Regions from separate parts of the Labrys sp. LIt4 genome, predicted to be linked through region 1. Evidence: predicted binding sites of a transcription regulator. Region 1 holds the regulator's gene; the other holds the start of a gene.
What was found. Region 1 encodes HrcA, which represses chaperone genes, less so after heat shock. Its sites were predicted from a motif close to GTTAGCACTCNCNNNNNGNGAGTGCTAAC; they were not measured.
Positions count from the first base shown of each region.

Region 2: groES (co-chaperone GroES) is a predicted target of HrcA. The motif match lies at 3,629-3,657, and genes of this name have one in related genera.

Region 1 is NZ_JAGIPY010000011.1:91,637-97,976, reverse strand. Features, by position in the region: gene J8I29_RS20165 (cobyrinate a,c-diamide synthase) at 1-119, shown strand, start outside; gene J8I29_RS20160 (DUF924 family protein) at 283-834, opposite strand; gene hrcA (heat-inducible transcriptional repressor HrcA) at 972-2,054, shown strand; gene J8I29_RS20150 (GlxA family transcriptional regulator) at 2,253-3,245, opposite strand; gene mog (molybdopterin adenylyltransferase) at 3,294-3,821, opposite strand; gene J8I29_RS20140 (transglutaminase family protein) at 3,827-4,705, opposite strand; gene J8I29_RS20135 (circularly permuted type 2 ATP-grasp protein) at 4,859-6,340, opposite strand, start outside.
Region 2 is NZ_JAGIPY010000028.1:41,746-48,085, forward strand. Features, by position in the region: gene J8I29_RS28990 (hypothetical protein) at 1-215, opposite strand, end outside; gene J8I29_RS28995 (hypothetical protein) at 246-593, opposite strand; gene J8I29_RS29000 (Hsp20 family protein) at 650-1,105, opposite strand; gene J8I29_RS29005 (hypothetical protein) at 1,481-1,702, opposite strand; gene J8I29_RS29015 (Hsp20/alpha crystallin family protein) at 2,297-2,806, opposite strand; gene J8I29_RS29020 (Hsp20 family protein) at 2,901-3,377, opposite strand; gene groES (co-chaperone GroES) at 3,802-4,116, shown strand; gene groL (chaperonin GroEL) at 4,172-5,800, shown strand; gene J8I29_RS29035 (hypothetical protein) at 5,870-6,340, opposite strand, start outside.

The sequences.
Region 1 (6,340 bases):
GCTCCGACGACACGCCGCTTTTCGAGGTCAGCGACGCCAACGGCACGCCCCTGGGCGCCCTGGGCGGGCGCCGCGGCCAGGTCACCGGCTCCTTCTTCCACGTGATCGACAAGGCCTAGAGCAAAGCGCGTTTAGACGGAAACGCTGCTTTGCTCCAGCTCTTTAATTCGGCGCGTCTTTGCGATTCTTGGTGATTCCACCAAACCGCGAAACGCTCTAGCGCTGCGTCCGCAATGACGGAAAACGCCTCCGCAATCGTAGTTGCGACTGGAATGCCGGGCCTCAGCCCGCAAATCCTCCGTCATCCAGAAAGCGCTGTTCTTCCGGCGTGCAGATGCGCCCAAGAATGGCGTTGCGATGAGGAAAGCGGCCGAAGCGGGCCACGATGTCGCGATGCTCCCGGGCATAGCGCAGATAGTCGCCTTCCAGCGTCCGGCACAAAGCGAGGGAGCGCTCCTGGTCGGCGAGTTCCTCCGAATGCATGAAGGGCAGGTAGAAAAAGATGCGCAGCTGCGGGTCGATGCTGCGGTCATGGCCAGCCGCCAGCGCCGCTGCTGCGGCCCGCCGTGCCAGGGGATCGCCGGCATACATGGCAGGCGTGTCGCGAAAGGCATTGCGTGGAAACTGGTCGAGCAGCAGCACCAGCGCGAGGGCACCCGGCGCAGTCGCACCCCATCCGTCGAGTTCGCCGCGCATTGCGGCCTGATGCAGGGGCAGGAACCGCTCGCGAAAGTCGCGGTCGAACGCCTCGTCCTTTTCGAACCAGCGCTCGGGGCCGGCATCGACCCAAAAATCGACGAGAGCACGGGCGGAAGGCGGAACTGATTCGACCATGCCGGGTTTCCTCTGGCCAGACGAGACGATAGGCGAAACTCGAACGAGCGGAGACACTGCATAGCGCTGCGGAAACTGCAATTCCACCATTGAACAATCGCCGAATGCTCGTCACATTAGTGTCGAGGAGACAGACCTTGTCCGCTGTGACGCCGACCCTTCCTTCGAGTGAACTTACTCAGCTGAACGAACGCTCGCGCGAGATATTCCGTCAGATCGTCGATTCCTATCTTGCAACGGGCGAACCCGTCGGCTCCCGCAACATTTCGCGCCTGCTGCCGACCTCGCTGTCGCCCGCTTCGGTGCGCAACGTCATGCAGGACCTGGAACTGCTCGGCCTGATCCAGGCGCCGCATACCAGCGCCGGGCGGCTGCCGACCGAACTGGGACTGCGCTTCTTCGTCGACGCCATGCTGGAATTCGGCGACCTCGCCGCTCAGGACCGCGCGCAGATCGATGCCCAGATCCGCGCGAGGACGCCCTCCCGCTCCCTTGAAGACGTGCTGATCGAAGCCTCGGCCACCTTGTCGGGCCTGTCGCGCGGCGCCGGGGTCGTCGTCACCGGCAAGCGCGACCAGCGGCTGAAGCATATCGAATTCGTGCGCCTCGAACCCACCCAGGCCCTGGTCATCCTGGTCTCCGAGGAAGGCGCGGTGGAAAACCGCGTGATCACCGTGCCGGTCGGCCTGCCGACATCGGCGCTGGTGGAAGCCTCCAACTATCTCAACGCCCGCGCCCGCGGCAAGACGATCGAGGACCTCAAACGCGAGATGAGCAGCGCCCTCGACGCCGGGCGCGCCGAACTCGACGACCTCACCACCAAGCTGATCAATACCGGCCTGGCAAGCTGGAGCGGCGGCTCCTCCGACCTGCCGCGCCAGCTCATCGTGCGCGGCCAGGCCAATCTCCTGGAAGACCTGCACGCCGGCGAAGACCTGGAACGCATCCGTCTGCTCTTCGCCGACATCGAGGCCAAGAAGGACCTGATCGATCTGCTCGGCCGCGCTGAAGGCGGCGACGGGGTGCGTATCTTCATCGGATCGGAAAACAAGCTGTTCTCGCTCTCCGGCTCCTCGATGATCGCTGCTCCCTTCCGGGATGCCAACCAGAAGATCGTCGGCGTGCTCGGCGTGATCGGGCCGACACGGCTGAACTATGCCCGCGTGGTGCCGATGGTCGACTATACTGCCAAGGTCATCGGGAAACTGCTGAAGCCCTGACGGCAATGCGGGTAATTCCTGGCCGATCCTCGATTATGGCGTGAGCCTTGTCATTGCCGGGCTTGACCCGGCAACCCAGCCTATCCTTCATGACGACGGCCGAGCCGCTGGATGCCCAGGTCAAACCCAGGCACGACATAAGCCAGGGCCACTTTTGTGTAGACCGGCCCCTCTGCCTGGGCGTGCCGGCAGCCGAGATCAGGATCGCTTCTGCACGCCGGGATTTTCGCCCTCACGCCTGTCCTCGCGCGGCGTCACCGCAAAATGCGCGCGATAAGATCGCGAAAGACAGGATGCGGAGGAATAGCCGCAGGCCATGGCGATCTCCATCACGCTCATGTCGGTCTGGCGCAGCAGCAGGCGGGCGCGCTGCAACCGGAGCTGCAGATAGTAATTGGCCGGCGAATCCTTGAGCTCGGCCCGGAACAGGCGTTCGAGCTGGCGGGCCGAGACGCCGGAAAGGGCCGCAAGGGCCTTGGCGTCGAGCGGCGTCTCCAGATTGGCCTCCATAGCCACCACCACGCGGATCAGCTTGCTGTTGGCGACGCCCAGCCGCTTGGGCAGGCTCATGCGCTGGCGGTCATGGCGCGGGCGCAGCCTGTCGTGGATGAACTGTTCGGAGACCGCCACCGCCAGGGCCTGGCCATATTGGCGGGCGATCATGTCGAGCATCAGGTCGAGCGCCGCCGTCCCGCCGGCGCAGGTGAAATGCTTGGCCGACACCTCGAACAGGGCCTCGCTGATCTCGATGTCGGGAAAGGCCTCGGCGAAGCCCGGCGCCGCCTCCCAATGCATGGTGACCTTGCCGCCGCTGAGCAGGCCGGCCGCCGCCAGGATCCAGGCGCCGGTATCGAGGGCGCCGATCTCGGTGCCGCGGCGGGCGAGATGGCGTAGGCGCGCCAGCATCGCCTTGCTGGCATAGTGCTCCGGCTCGAAGCTGGAGCAGACGATCAGGGTCGGGATGTCGTCGCTGGCGGGCAGCGCGCCCCCCACCGGAATCGGCCAGCCATTGGAGGCGCTGACCGGCTTGCCGTCCATCGACCAGGCCCGCCAATCGAAGACCTGCCGCCTGGCCATGCGGTTGGCGACGCGCAGAGGTTCGACGGCAGAGGAAAACGCCATCATCGAGAATTGGGGAACCAGCAGGAAATCGATCCGGATCGGCCCGGGCCCCGCATGCGGCTTGAACACGATTATGGCTCCGGGCGATCCAAACAGGCCGTCATGGCGCGTATCCCTTCACTGCCCCGGCCTGAACGCCTTGCACACAGCCGGGTCCGTCTCCAGCCTCGGCCCCTCGATCAGGTCGATGCAATAGGGAATGGCGGGGAAGACCGCCATCAGGCATTGCTCGATCGAGGCCGGCTTTCCCGGCAGGTTGACGATCAGGGTCCGGCCGCGAATGCCCGCCGTCTGGCGCGACAGGATGGCCGTCGGCACATATTTCAGGCTTTCCTGGCGCATCAGCTCGCCGAAGCCCGGCATCATCTTGGTGCAGACCGCCTCGGTGGCCTCGGGCGTGACGTCACGCCGGGCCGGGCCCGTGCCGCCGGTGGTGCAGATGAGGCAGCAGCCTGCCTCGTCGGCGAGCTCGATCAGCGTGCGCTCGATCAGATCCTGCTCGTCGGCGATGACACGCACCACCGGGTCCCAGGGCGAGGTCAGCACGCGCTGCATGAAGCCGGTGATGGCCGGGCCGCTCTTGTCCTCGTAGATCCCGGCGCTGGCGCGATCCGAGATGGTCAGAATTCCGATCCTGGCAGTCATTTCGCTCATCCTAAAGGCGCGACATCCACGGAGACGCGCAGGCTGTGGCCGGCGGAGGCGACGACGACGCCGTCCACCGGGGCGACATCGGCATAGTCGCGCCCGACCGCGACGCGCACATGGTCCTCGTTCGCAGGCACCGCATTGGTCGGATCGAGATCGACCCAGCCGAGCCCGGCGCCGCACCATACCGAAACCCAGGCATGGCTGGCATCCGCCCCCACCAGCCGTTCCTGGCCGGGCGGCGGATGGGTTCGCAGATAGCCCGAAACATAGGCGGCGGGAATACCGATGGCACGCAGGCCCGCCAGCATCCAATGTGCGAAGTCCTGGCAGACGCCGTGGCGCGTGCGGGCCACCACGTCGAGCGGGGTGGAAATATCGGTTGCGTTGGGATCGTAGACGAAATCGCGATGGATGCGTTTCATCATCTCGATGGCCCCGTCGAGCACCGGGCGCCCCGGTTCGAAAGAGGCAAGCGCGTAATCGCGCGCTTCGGCAAGCAGGGGTACGAAGCGGCTGGCGAACAGATAATGCGCCGGGGCCGAACCGCCGAGGTCGGGCACCAGCAGCGCCCCCTGGCTGATCTCCTGCCAGGATGGGGTCAGCAGGGCATGGGGCGGCTCGCGCGGCTGGACCTCGATGCGCACGCGCGATTCGAAGCGGTGCCGGGTGGCCGCGCCGGCAAAGCGGACATGGGTGGTGCGGTTGCCGAAGAAGTCGACCGCCTCGGTCTGCTCCAGGGGCCTGGGGGTGATGGTGAGCTGGGCCGAGAATACCCGCTGATTGCCGCCGGTCTCAGGCTGGAGATGCAGCGTGCAGCGGGCCGCCGCGACCTCGGTGCGGTAGAGATAGGTCGTGGTGTGGCGGATAAGATAGAGCACGGGCGAAACTCATCAGAAAATGCAGACAGATTCATCTATGGGTGGCGCTGCCCCTCACCCTTACCCTCTCCCCGCAAGAGCGGGGCGAGGGGGCCGCCGGCCGTTGCGCTATATCTTTCGATGTCCAGCCCCGCCCGCCCCTTACTCCCGCCATCATCCCAGCCCCTCAGCGATCTCGGCCATGGCTTCGTCCTGGTTGAAATAGCGGGCCGAGAGCTCCGAAGACAGCGCGAGCAGCCGGTTTTCGAAACCGAGGATCAGGCGATCATCGACGTCGGCCGCCTGCGTCGTCTCGATTTCGGCGCGCATCAGGCGGATGGCGCGGGTGAGCGCGTCCACTTCCCCGTCCCGGGATGTGCGCGGCAGGGCTGCCAGATGCTCGGCGGCGTGGATGATCTGATAGGCGACCGAGCGCGGATTGCCGTCGTCGAGCAGCACGAGATCGAGCACCGGCAGGCGCAGCGTTCCCATCAGATAGCGGGCGCGGTAGGTAATCCGGCTGTCCGTCACGCGCAGTAAGGCATCGAGCATGTCGGCGCTGGCGCTTTCATCGGCTAGGCGGCGGACGAGGCGGCAGGTCTGGATCGCCCGCTCGATATGATGTCCGATGCGCAGGAAACGCCAGCCCGCAAGCTGGTTCATGTTTTCATGGGCGAGCCCCGACAAGGCCGCCAGCGTGTGCAGATAGCGGTCCGCTCTGTCGGCGGAGGGCAGGTTGCGGTCGCCGACCACCATGGCACCGAGATCGGCGATGGCCTGGGTCGCATCGCGCGACAGTCTTTCGCGGATGGCGGAAGCGGTGCGCGCCGCCGCGCCGATCAGGGCGGGCATGCCGCCATATTCCTCCCCGTCGAGCACATCGCTCAGGACGCCTTCGGCAATCGCCACCGGCTCGATCACCGCCTTGGCCGTTCTGCGGGAAACGGCCGGCTCCGCCTTCTCGCCCTTGGCTGCCCCCCAGGCGACCAGCAGGTCGGTGAGGCGCTGGGTGGCGGCGACGACCTCCTCATCGGCTTCCGCAGCGATCTCCCCCACGGCCCGGACCACACGCAAGGTCGCCTCGGCGCGTTCGAGATAGCGGCCGAGCCAGAACAGATTGTCGGCCGCCCGGCTCGGAAGATGGCCGAGGCTGCGCTTGATCGCCACCTTGCCGGGCGCCGGCAGCAGGCTGACATGATCGACCGGCCGCTCCGACGTCACCCAGGCATCGGCGGAGCGTCCGCCATGCTGCATCGACAGGGCGCGCGGATCATTGCTGTCGCCCACCCGGCAGAAGCCGCCGCGCATCACCTTCCAGCCCTCCGGCGTGGCGACGGCGTAGACCCGCAGCGTGAAGGGGTGCGGTTCCAGGCGCTTGCCGTTCCAGACCGGCATGGTCGAGAGCCTGACGACTTCCTGCGCCACCACCTCGAGGGGATGGGCGTTCACGACATCGCGCAGGCGAGCCTGGCCCGATTCGTCCTGATCTGCCACCACACTCGCGCCGCTGCGTGTCAGGCCGGCGACCTCGCGCGTGAAGGCCGGAAGGATGGCCAGCCGCTCGAAATGCCGCAGCACCTCCTCGCGCGCGCCGGCCTCGCCGCACCACCAGGTCGCGACATTCGGCAGGATGAGGTCGTTGCCGGTGAGCCGTCT
Region 2 (6,340 bases), on a different contig from region 1:
GCAAAGCCCTCCCTTGGCAAGCCAGGGCTTTCGAAATCGCGTTGCAGCGGCGTCATGATTTCAGGCGCGCTGGGGCTGCCGCCCGCAAGCGATCCCTGCAGGGCACATCTCGCGGATATGGCCGGTCCAATCCCGCCGAGGCGCAATGGCTGGTTCTGGATGGCGAATTCCGGAAGGAGCCAGAAATGTCCGATGCAGGCTCGCAGATTGGCCAACACTCGGCTCCCCGCCGGAACGCCGGAGTTTCACTGCAGGGATGGACTGCCCTCATCCGTCGAGTGCCGCCCATTCGTCGCACGGCGACGACGTGTCGCCCGATCATAGCGCGACATGCTGTTCATCCGGTCGCCATCCAGGGCACGCAACGCATCCATGATGTCATCGAAGGGAACGACGCGCCCCCTCCTGATTTCCCGAAGGCTGGGAGTTGCCTCCAACGCGCAGGCATCCGATGCCCAGGAGGCCAGGATCGCCCGCTTCTCATTCAATGTCAGATCCGGGTCGGCAACGACATCCCTTGGGTGATCGAAAGCCTGAGCGGGACGAAGAAGCCGGGAAATATCGAACTCGTTTCGTGTTGATCGCTTTTCCATGACAAGACCCTCTCCGATCTCGGGGAACGCCGATTGCGCTCCCCAAGCCATTGGAATCAAGCGGCCTTTGCTGGTTTATGATGGTCGGCAGCTTCTGCGGTGCGAATTTCGATGCGGCGGGGCTTCATCGCCTCGGGGAGGCGCCGAATAAGATTGATCTGCAAAAGGCCGTTCTCGAAACTGGCGCTCTCGACCTCGATATAGTCGGCCAGATTGAAGCGGCGTTCGAACGGCGCGGCCGAAATGCCATGATATATGTAGTCCATCTCGTTCTTCGCATCCGCCTTGCGGCCGGTGACGGTCAAGAGATTTTGCTGGGCAGTAATGCTTATATCGCTGGATTTGAATCCGGCGACCGCCAAGCTTATGCGGAAACCGTCTTCGCTCGTGCGTATGATGTCGTAGGGGGGATAGCCTTCGGCTGTTTCCTTCGAACCTGCGTTCAGAAGTTCGAAGAGACGGTCAAAGCCAATTGCCGAACGGGCAAAAGGGGTGAAGTCGTAGGTTCTCATAGCCACATCCTCATCAAAGCAACATGGTTACAAGCAGGACGCCAGACGCAGTCGGCGTCCGCATCGAGCCCCATCGGGCGCCCGACGCGCAAAGAAATGGTACAAACCAAGGCCGTTTCAAGGGCTTGGACGGTATTTTTACAACGGCCTCGGAGTCGTTCCGCATGCCCGGACCTTGCACGCTTTCCCGCTGGAACACCGCAAGAAGAGCGGACGGTCCGGCCCGCGCGCTCGGCTTTCCAAAGGCCTCGTAGCAACCGAGGTCGGCATGGAATAAAACACGCGCTCCTCCCCGGAATATCATCCCGCACGGCTGGCGCCCTGTGGGACGACACGGATTCCGACGCCGTTCGACCTGATCCTGCGTTCGGCCCGCTAGTGGGTGGGCCGGCGCACAGGAGCCTTTTCGAGCCGTGAAGCCGGAAACCATGGTTCGATCTTGCCGTCGGGCCTCATGAGATCGACGTTTCCTTCCGGATCATTGCCGGGACCGAAATGCAATGCGACGACTTCAAAGGTCGCATCGATGTCGAACATCACCGACAGCGATGTCACTATACCGAGCTTGATACGGACAACATCACCGATATTCACCATCTCGACCTCCTTATCTTGCTTTCGGAGCACGTCAGGCGCTTTGCCCCCCAACAACAAACTCATGGGTCGGACCGAACCTTGTAAGCGCAAACCGCGGGTCTCGCAGCGATGCCCGGTCCGGACCGTGGGCGTCTCGGGCTCTGCGCAGCCGTTCCTTGGACGAGCGAAGGTTTTTATTCTCCCACGCCCCGGACCTCGTAAAGGTCACGGGCGTTGATGTCCTATCCTCCGTCAGCGCGACGCCGGCGGCTTCAGTGGATTCATCCAGAACCGGCATTCCCGCTTCGTCCAACGCCCGAGCAAAAATTCGGCGGCATTCATCCGGGTTCATCCGCCCGAGGGCAGCCAGGTAACATGCCTCGCGCGCGGCGAAATACGCTGGACCTCTTTGCGGCGGCCAACGATGCAAGAGATAATATGAAGCCTCTGCTACGCTGGAGACCTGATGTAACAGGTTCGTCCGAGGCATAAATCGGGCCGGTTTTTCAAATGAAACTTTGCTCATCACAAATTGGAATCAAGCTTCAGGAACCTTATTGCCTAATATGCCCGGCGAGGCGGCCGCATATGTACATGCAACCGCCGCCATGAAGGTCAGCTTTTTACTTCGATCCGCCTAACCTGGGCTTTCGCCTTTTCGGTCTTGGGAAGCGTGACAGTCAGCACGCCATTTTTGAAACGGGCACTGATCTTCTCTTCTTCCACTTCGAAGCCGACCGGAATACGACGCTCGAAGCGACCATAAAAGCGTTCGGAAAATTGCTTTTCCTTGTCCTCAGTCTCCGAGCGCTTTTCGCCCTTCACCGTCAGCACCCCCTCGCTGAGGAATACTTCGATATCCCTCTCCGCCAGCCCCGGCACCTCGGCGGTCACCGTGATCTCCTTTTCATTGTCCGAGATTTCGACGCTAGGCCAGTTGGCACCGGAAGAGCCGATCCTGCCGACATTCGGCAGTCTGGTGTCGAACGATCGGAAGGCATCGTCGAACAGCCGATTCATCTCGCGGTGCAGCGACAGGAAGGGATCGCGGTCCCCCTCTCGAAAGAAGCTGGGAAGCTGGCCGGCGCTGTTGCGCCCCCAAGGAATTAGATCGCGCACACTCATCATCTGTCTCCTTCATGCTCAATCGGTTGACAAATGCTCTCGGCTGCGCCGGATCTTTCCGTCCGGCGCTTTGCCTTGCGTGGCCATTCGGCTATCAGGCCGCGTGCTTCTCGCTTTCGATCGCCCGCATGCCGGTCTTGGCTTGAGCATCGCCCCCCGCGATCTCGATCCGGCGCGGTTTCATCTCTTCGGGAAGATCACGCCTGAGATCGATCGTCAGCAGGCCCCTGTCGAGGTTCGCGCCCACGACCTTGATGTGGTCGGCAAGCTCAAAGCGTTGCGTAAAGGCGCGTCCGGCAATGCCCCGGTGCATATATTGCGCTGTATCTTCGCCTGTCTTCTGACCGGACACCATCAAGACGTTGCGCTCCTGGGTAATGCTCAGTTCGTCTTGAGAAAAGCCCGCTACCGCCATGTCAATGCGGTAGTCGTCGTCGCCTGTCTTGATGATGTCGTAGGGCGGCCAATTGCCGGCCGTTTCAATACGGCTCGTCGCCTCCAGGGCATTCAGCATCCGGTCAAAACCGATGCTCGAGCGGAACAGCGGTGTAAAGTCAAGAGTGGTTCTCATAGCCACATCCTCCTGTTGAAGCAACATGGATACAAGTTTGGTTTTCCCGCCGCGCACCTGGCCGCAGAGCGGGAATGCCGGTCCCCTTGAGGCGCCCGGCAAATACGAGTTAGGTCACGCCTCCGGCATTTCAAGAGGCCACCGAATGATTTTGAATGGGCATGCATGCGAGCGCCCTCAGACAGTCCCGCCTGAGCCCCGGCTCGACCGGCATGCACGAAAAGGACAAAAAACATCAACGCATTCAATGGATTATCACTCAATGCCCCGGACTGCTAAAAATTTCCATCGACGCTCTTGAAATCGAAAAAGCCCTCAACCACCTCATTTCGCGCGCGACGCCGCTTGGGTCGCGCGCCCCGCTCCGGTCCCAGGATCGGAGCGGTGGAACACTCAAAATTGTTTGTCCTTGAAGGAGAACGATATGACGTTCCGTCCATTGCATGATCGCGTCCTGGTCCGCCGCATCGAAGCCGACGAAAGGACGGCGGGCGGTATCATCATTCCCGATACGGCCAAGGAGAAGCCGCAGCAGGGTGAGGTCGTCGCGGTCGGTCCTGGTGCGCGGGATGAGGCCGGTAAGCTGGTCGAACTCGACGTGAAGGTCGGGGACCGCATTTTGTTCGGCAAATGGTCAGGCACCGAGATCAAGATCAATGGTGAAGATCTCCTCATCATGAAAGAAAGCGACGTGCTGGGCGTGGTCGAAAACGCCAGTGCCGTGAAGAAGGCCGCCTGACGGCTTCTTCATCCCCATTACAGTCTAGATAGCTGCCTATTGCAGGAGAGATCCAATGGCTGCCAAGGAAGTCAAATTCTCCACCGACGCGCGTGACAAGATGCTGCGCGGCGTCGACATTCTCGCCAATGCCGTCAAGGTCACGCTGGGCCCGAAGGGCCGCAACGTCGTGATCGAGAAGTCGTTCGGCGCGCCCCGCATCACCAAGGACGGCGTCACCGTCGCCAAGGAGATCGAGCTCTCGGACAAGTTCGAGAACATGGGCGCCCAGATGGTGCGCGAGGTTGCCTCCAAGACCAACGACTTGGCCGGCGACGGCACCACCACGGCGACCGTTCTCGCTCAAGCTATCGTAAAGGAAGGCGCCAAGGCGGTGGCCTCGGGTATCAATCCCATGGACCTCAAGCGCGGCATCGACAAGGCCGTTGAGGCGGTCGTCACCGAACTGAAGGCCAACGCACAGAAAATTACCAAGAACGACGAGATCGCCCAGGTCGGCACGATTTCGGCCAATGGCGACACCGAGATCGGGCGTTTCCTGGCGGAGGCCATGCAGAAGGTCGGCAATGAAGGCGTGATCACCGTCGAGGAGGCCAAGACGGCCGAGACCGAGCTCGAAGTCGTCGAGGGCATGCAATTCGACCGCGGCTACCTTTCGCCGTACTTCGTGACCAACCAGGAGAAGATGCGCGTCGAACTCGAGGATCCCTACATCCTCATCCACGAGAAGAAGCTGGGCAACCTCCAGGCCTTGCTGCCGATCCTGGAGGCGGTCGTGCAGTCGGGCAAGCCCCTCGCCATCATCGCGGAAGACGTGGAAGGGGAGGCTTTGGCGACGCTGGTGGTGAACAAGCTGCGCGGCGGCCTGAAGGTTGCGGCCGTCAAGGCACCGGGCTTCGGCGACCGGCGCAAGGCCATGCTCGAGGACATTGCCATCCTTACCGGTGGTACGGTGATCAGCGAGGATCTTGGCATCAAGCTGGAGAACGTGACGCTCGATATGCTCGGCCGGGCCAAGAAGGTGGTGATCGAGAAGGAAAACACCACCATCGTTGACGGTGCGGGCGGCAGGAACGACATTGACGGGCGCGTGGCCCAGATCAGGGCGCAGATCGAGGAGACGACCTCCGACTATGATCGCGAGAAGCTGCAGGAGCGGCTGGCGAAGCTCGCGGGCGGGGTCGCGGTGATCCGCGTTGGCGGGGCGACCGAAGTCGAGGTCAAGGAGCGCAAGGACAGGGTCGATGACGCCATGCACGCGACGCGCGCTGCAGTCGAAGAAGGCATTCTTCCGGGCGGCGGCGTAGCCCTGCTGCGGGCATCCAAAGCCCTGGACGCTCTGACGGCCGACAATGCCGACCAGAAATACGGCATCGACATCATTCGCCGCGCAATCGAGGCGCCGATACGCCAGATCGCCGAAAATGCCGGCTGGGAAGGCTCGCTCGTCGTCGGCAAGCTGCGGGAAAGCGCCGAATACGCCCATGGCTGGAACGCCCAGACCGGCGAATACGGCAATCTCTTCGAGCAGGGCGTGATCGATCCTGCCAAGGTCGTCCGTACAGCCCTGCAGGATGCGGCCTCGGTTGCCGGCCTGCTCGTGACCACCGAAGCCATGGTGGCCGAAAAGCCGAAGAAAGAAGCAGCTCCTGCCATGCCCCCCGGCGCCGGCATGGACTTCTGATCGATGACGGCCGTGCCACTCCCGAACGGGAGTGGCATCCGGCATCACATCGTCGAAGGCAACGGATTCTTACAAGCCATCTGAGCGCGAATATCTGTCTCGCTCCGCCCGAACTTGATCGCTCGTATAGATGGGCGCGTCCTCGACGAAGCCCGACCAGCCCTCATTCCGATAAGTTTGCTCGCGCGTGCGGACATCCACGGAACCGCGCTGCAAAATAGCCCTGGCAGTCTCGGCATTGTCATCGTCAACCGTAGCGGTCACCAGGCTGCCGCCTCTACGTATGCCCTCGGCGTAGACTTGAGCCTCATCCTTCTCGACGCCCCGATCGGTCAGAGCCCCCACGAGCCCGCCGGCCACGCCACCGACAACGGCTCCCGTAGCCGCGCCCGCGACCGTCGCGGCGAGCCAGCCAGCTGCAACGACCGGCCCAACCCCGGGAATGGCCATCACGCCAAGACCTGTCAGAAGGCCACCAATGCCGCCGACGGCCGCTCCAACTCCAGCCCCCGCTCCGGCGTCCGTGGTGGCGTCCGTCGC